2 regions of the Moritella sp. 24 genome follow, and region 2 is predicted to be linked to the other one. Evidence: predicted binding sites of a transcription regulator. Region 2 holds the regulator's gene; the other holds the start of a gene.
The links. Region 2 encodes ArgR, which controls arginine synthesis, uptake and breakdown. Its sites were predicted from a motif close to ANTGAATANNTATTCANT; they were not measured.

Region 1: a site for ArgR is predicted at 2,199-2,216, ahead of HWV00_RS05550 (VWA domain-containing protein). Genes of this name have one in related genera too.

The regions. Positions count from the first base shown of each region.
Region 1 is NZ_CP056123.1:1,203,059-1,206,489, reverse strand. Features, by position in the region: gene HWV00_RS05560 (ABC-F family ATPase) at 1-1,054, opposite strand, end outside; gene HWV00_RS05555 (LysE family translocator) at 1,279-1,923, opposite strand; gene HWV00_RS05550 (VWA domain-containing protein) at 2,251-3,144, shown strand; gene HWV00_RS05545 (LysR family transcriptional regulator) at 3,227-3,431, opposite strand, start outside.
Region 2 is NZ_CP056123.1:4,240,274-4,243,704, forward strand. Features, by position in the region: gene HWV00_RS18910 (transporter substrate-binding domain-containing protein) at 1-328, opposite strand, end outside; gene artP (arginine ABC transporter ATP-binding protein ArtP) at 386-1,126, opposite strand; gene argR (transcriptional regulator ArgR) at 1,450-1,911, shown strand; gene HWV00_RS18925 (ABC transporter ATP-binding protein) at 2,018-3,073, opposite strand; gene HWV00_RS18930 (iron ABC transporter permease) at 3,073-3,431, opposite strand, start outside.

The DNA.
Region 1 (3,431 bases), 1.6 Mb from region 2:
CGATAATTGCGATACGCTCGCCAACTTCAACCATACTCTTGAAGTTAGAGAATAACGGACCTTCATCAAAGCCTTTTGTTAGACCTTGAATTTCTAATGCGTTACGGTAAAGCTGTTTTTCTTGCTCGAAACGAATAAATGGCGTTTGACGGCTAGATACTTTAACTTCATCAAGTTCAATTTTATCAAGACGTTTAGCACGTGATGATGCTTGTTTTGCTTTCGATGCGTTTGCAGAGAAACGAGCAACGAATGCTTTAAGCTCTGCCATTTGTGCTTCTTTTTTCGAGTTACTTGTTAGCAGTTGTTCACGTGCTAGTGCAGCAGCAAACATGTAATCATCATAGTTACCTGGGTAAACGCGTAGTTCACCGAAATCAAGGTCAGCCATGTGAGTACAAACACTGTTTAAGAAATGGCGATCATGCGAGATGATTACCATTGTACTTTGACGTGCATTTAGTGTTTCTTCTAACCAGTCAATCGTTGCGATATCCAAGTTATTCGTTGGTTCGTCAAGTAGTAAGATATCTGGATCAGAGAATAGTGCTTGTGCTAGTAGTACACGTAGTTTCCAACCTGGAGCAACTTCGCTCATTAGGCCGTAATGCTGCTCTACAGGGATACCAACACCGATTAGTAGTTCACCCGCACGAGATTCAGCTGTGTAGCCATCCATCTCTGCAAATTCACTTTCTAGATCGCCAACACGCATACCATCTGCTTCAGACATATCAGGGTTAGCATAAATTGCATCACGCTCTTCTTTCACTGCCCACATTTCTGCGTGGCCCATGATTACTGTATCAATTACAGTGTTCGTTTCGAATGCGAATTGATCCTGACGTAATTTACCTAGACGTTCGTTCTCATCAAGCTTCACGTTACCAGAGCTTTGATCTAAATCGCCACCTAGGATTTTCATGAATGTTGATTTACCACAACCGTTAGCACCGATTAAACCGTAACGGTTACCGCCACCGAACTTAACTGAGATATTTTCGAAAAGTGGCTTGGCACCGAACTGCATTGTAATATTTGCTGTGCTAATGATAGGGAACGCTCCTGTCCAAAAAATGGACTAAATATAGATTACTGAATTTTAAGTTGGCGGAGTATAGCATCTAATGTGATGTAAATCACGTAGTCTGATTGGGAAAAGAAACGAAAAGGAGGATATTTTATATTAGGGCTTATTTAACACTGGGACTGACTGCATCCATGCAATCAAGTTAGCCTACTTTATATTACTGTAGACCTTTATATCATCAACTGACTTTAAACAACTGCAGCAGGTACTTGCGAAAATAACAACCACGCGCCAAGTAATACAAATACAGAACCCATGATCTTATGTTGGTAGATATGGAAACGTTCATTAGTTAATAATGATTTACCTAAAGTACCCACTGTAACCACAAGTAATAAGTTAAACAACAAACCTAATACATTAAGTAATAAACCAAGGGCTAGCATTTGTTCACCCGATGACGTCTCAATATTTGATGATACAAACTGCGGCAAGAACAACACAAAGAACAACAAGGCTTTTGGGTTTAATAGATTACTAAATACGGCCTTGCGGTACAGTGAACGTGCCATTTTACTTGTTTGATCCACTTCAGGTGCAACAACCGAATTTGTACGTAAACAATCCCAACCCATTTTTAATAAATACAAACCACCCAAAAAGTGCAGCGCTTTAAGCGCCATCGGGCTCATGGCGATCATCGCAGACACACCCATTGCCGCTAATAACGTTAAAATAATGCCTGATGTTGCATTACCTAAACTGGCAAACAATCCCACCTTGCGGCCATAACTTAAGCTTGAGCTCGCAATTAATAGCATATCAGGGCCAGGGATCAGCAATAACGCCACAACAGCAGTTAAGTACACGGGTAAAATAGAGAAATCAATCATGAAAGGTTCGCATTACAAAAAAAGGAACTGGATTGTAATACAATAAGCAATATTTTCACCTAAAATTTAGCTAAAAGTGCAGTTAATGATATCAAGATGACGTTGAAGTACAGGGTTAACGCTAATCAGCCCCATCACCTACGATACTGAATACCTCAAAAAAACTGTCGGTGATTTTTACACCATCGTCATAAACAGCTTATCGATAAAAACTACTATTCTGATTTTAAACACAAAATACAAGGTGGCATAAGCGATGCAAGATGCTAAGTGCTAGTAAATAAAAACTCACGTTAACTTTATAAAATTGTATCAAGGATAAACCTAATGAAACATAATAAAGTATTTAAAAGCATATTATCAACAGTCACATTATCGACAATGGCCGTGATGGTAACACCAGCACTGGCAACCCCAATTAATACGAATATCGTCGCTGTTGTAGATGAATCCGGTTCAATGGGTGGTGAGCACGCTTGGTTACCAAGTATGATTACAAGTTTGAATGCTGCGTTATTAACTGCAGCAGGTGTAGATGCGTTTAGTGCTACCTATGGCTTAACAGGCTTTGGTGGCAATGGTGGGCATAGACCTGGACATAAGCATCTTGTCGGGGGCGGGGACTTTGGCACTGCAGGTCAATTCGGTGCAGCCGCGGGGTCATTAAATACCAGTGGTAGTCATGAGAATGGTTTCCAAGCTATCAACTATGCTTTAAATAACTATGGATACACAGCTGGTGCAGTTAAAAATCTAATCTTAGTCACCGATGAAGATAGCGATGGGAATACTCCTCAAGCAAGTGTTATTGCAAATTTATCCCGCAACAATGCATTACTTAACGCTGTTATTGATGTATCTTTTAAATGTGGTGACGGTACTAAAGCACTTGGTATGAGCGCTACAAAAGGTTATAAAGCAGATGGTTCCGGAGGATTTACCACCTGTTTAGGTGCAACGGCATATGGGGGGTTTGTTAATTCACTTGCTGATTACGTTGATTTAGCACTTAATACTGGTGGTGCAGCATGGGATTTAAAAGAACTTCGAGCCGGAGGTAATAGAGCGGTTTCATTTACCAATGCTTTTGTTGATGTGAAAGTAGAAGAAATTATTACACATGTGCCAGAACCAACAACTGTAGCGTTCTTAGGGCTAGGTGTTTTAAGCATGGGAATGCTAAGAAGACAGAAAAAAAACAATATGGATAATTTAGCGTAGTCACTACCTGCTCTATTACTCCATTTTGATTAGGTCATCGGTCTATAATATAAATTACGCGTTATGGATCGATACCTGCTATTTAAAAGTTCTCTTTCATTTCCAAATAACTACTACGTATATGTTCAATCAGCAGCTGTACTTTTTTGGCTGGTTTACGGGTATACGGATACACAGCATAAATACCAATTACTTTCGCCGTTTGCTGTGACAGCACTTCCACCAACTTTCCGTTACTTAATTCATTGTAGATAAGACATTTTGGTAGATAGGCCAGTCCCTTCCCT
Region 2 (3,431 bases):
CTGCAGAATTCTCATAATAAATATCAGAGAAATCAACTTGTTTCTTACGTGCTGGTGTTACGTCCATCGCTGCAATAGCTGCATCATAGCGACGGAATTTTAAACTTGGGATCAAACTATCAAATGATTGGTTAGCAAAACTACATTCCGCTTTTAATTCAGTACAAACCGCGCGGGCAATATCAATATCAAAGCCTTGGAATTCATTGTTTTCATCCATCATTTCAAATGGAGGGTACGTTGCTTCAGTTACAAATTTGATTTGTTCTGCGGCTGTTACTTGTGCCGTAGCTGAAGTTAGAATTAATGCAGTGAGTAATTTTTTCATTTGGGTCGTCCTATTCCTAATATTTTTAATAATTTAATGTTTTAAACTATTTGTAAATTAATGCTTTAAGTAATTTGTAAATTGTGGCGTTTGTGGCTGCAGGAAGTGCTCAGCACCACCAAATTCAACAATTTCACCGCGTTCAAGATAGCAAACTTGACTAGCGACTTTACGCGCGAAGTCCACTTCGTGCGTCACAACAACTTGAGTGATACCTGTCATTGAGAGTGATTTAATAATCTCAGCTACTTGATTGGTTACCTCTGGATCTAACGCCGCAGTCGGTTCATCAAATAACAACACTTCAGGTTTCATCATTAAAGCACGTGCAATTGCTACCCGTTGTTGCTGACCACCTGATAACGCTAATGGAAATACATCGGCTTTATCAGCTAGCTGTAATTGCTCAAGGATCTTCATGGCCTCTTCACGAGCTTGTTGTTTTGTTTGCTTTAAAATTTTAACTGGTGCTTCAATTAAGTTATCCATCACAGACATGTGTGGCCATAGGTTGTATTGTTGAAATACCATACCTACTTTCTGTCTTAGCATCTGACTACGCTTAGCTAATTTTTTATCACTAAGTGTGGCAGAAAAATCAAATGTTTCACCTGCGATATTGATAGAACCATTATCAGGTGTATCAAGTAAGTTAAGTACACGCAGTAGCGAACTCTTACCTGCACCACTTGGACCAAGCAGTACTAAGGTCTCGCCTTTTGCACATTTAAGGTCGATGTTTTGTAATACATCAAGTTGACCCCAAGATTTACAGATGTTTTTTAGTTCGATGCTCATAACGATAACTGAATATAATTGCACTAGATGCGAGTATAATAACCGAATAAACTTCAAAATCAACATAAATATTCACTTTAATTCGGTTTTTATGCAAAAACTCCGAATTAACCAAATTAGCTAGATAATTTATACCCTGCTGGTATCATATGAATAATTATTCAGTTCACTGCTAACCTAATTCATTTACTAATTGCATTAATGACTTAGTGACTTACTTTATAAAAAAGCTATAAAATTACTTACAGTTTCATTATAAAGTTACATTGAATTTAAGATTAGCTGCTTGAATTATAGATGAATCAACTGACATGGTAAAAAGTATGAGCGAAAAACAAGATCAGTTAGTAAAAGCATTTAAAGGATTATTGAAAGAAGAACGCCTTGGCTCACAAGGTGATATTGTCGACGCGCTAAAAGACCAAGGTTTTGACAGCGTGAATCAATCTAAAGTATCTCGAATGCTAAGTAAATTTGGTGCAGTACGTACACGCAATGCCAAGGATGAAATGGTTTATTGCTTGCCAGCAGAGTTGGGTGTACCGACGATTAGTAGCCAATTAAAAACATTAGTCTTAGATATTACGCATAACGAAAGTTTGATTGTGATCCAAACCAGCCCAGGCTCGGCACAGTTAATTGCCCGTTTATTAGATTCATTAGGTCGTACAGAAGGTATTCTCGGAACGATTGCAGGTGATGATACTATCTTTATCACACCGACAAGTACCACGATAATTACTGACGTAGATCGTGCAGTAAAAGAGTTATTTGAATATATCTAATCGCGTTCAGAAACGAGTAGCGACGCAATAAATTCAATATGTTTGGCGACATCATTCATGTCACCAAACATATAAACAGAATACCGGTTAATACAAACGACCGGTATTAGTCACGATCAAACAAAATAAGTGCGTGGTCTTCAACCCTCACACTCACAGCATCACCCACTGTCATCGGCTGCTGCATTGATACCGATAATAGCGTATTGCTATCGGTCAACGTAATCGTCGCATTGGTTGTCATGCCTAAGAATTGTTGTTGCGTTATCGTTGCAATTCCCTGCTCTACAGCTGCTAGTTTGAGTTGCTGTGGTCGCAATGCTAATAACTTCTCTTCACCGACAGTAAGCGATAACACCTGACTGCTAGTGATGATACCTAATGCCGTTTCCACACTGTATTCATCAACAACGACTGCATCTAGATAATTAACCTTACCCAAGAAATCAGCCACAAAGCGTGTTGCAGGTTGATTATATAACTCCGTTGGTGTCCCTAATTGCTCAATCTTACCTTGATGGAAGACAGCCAAACGATCAGCAAATGCAAACGCCTCTTCCTTACTGTGCGTAACAAAAATAGCACTCATGTTATGTGACTTAAGTAAGCCTCTCATCTCTTCAATCAAATGATGACGCACTTGGCTATCAATATTAGAGAAAGGTTCATCAAGTAATAACAATTCAGGAGAACATGCTAAGGCACGTGCAATCGCGACACGCTGTTGCTGACCACCTGATAGTTGATGCGGATAACGACCAGCAAACTCGGTTAAATTAACCAAATTAAGTACATAATCGAGCTTTTCTTTTTGCTTAGATTGACTCTGTTTATGCAGGCTAAACAAGATATTGTCAGTCACAGTTAAATGAGGAAATAACGCGTAATCCTGAAAGATCATACCGACATTACGCTTTTCTGGTGCAAGGTTTAACTTAGCATTATCAACCACATTGCCATTAATTTCGATGCTACCTTGTGTTGGTGGTAACAACCCAGCAATCAACTTTAACGTCGTCGTTTTACCACAACCACTCGGACCTAATAAGCAAAGTATTTCATTTTTGCCTAATGTCAGATCAAGTCCAGTAAGAATATCGACACCAGCATAACTACAATGCAGATCTGAAATGGTTAATGCAGAAGAAGAAAGTGTAGTCATCAGTGCTGTTGCTCCAAAGAACGGTTCAAGAAAATAAGTGGAATTAACCCAACTAATACAATAACAATGGCGGCTAATGCGGCTTGTTCTAACATTTCATCAGAGGCAAATTGAAATACATACGTCGCCAATGTTTCATAGTTAAATGGACGGAGCAACAAGGCCGTAGGTAACTCTTTCATTGACTCAATAAATACCAACAAAAACGCTGCTAAGATACCTTTACGTATTAACGGAATATGCACTTTGCGGATCATACTGTTCGGACTGTGCCCTAAGGTACGAGTAACCATGTCTAATGACGGTGATATTTTATCAATACTGCTTTCAACAGAGCCGACTGCAATGGCTGAAAAAC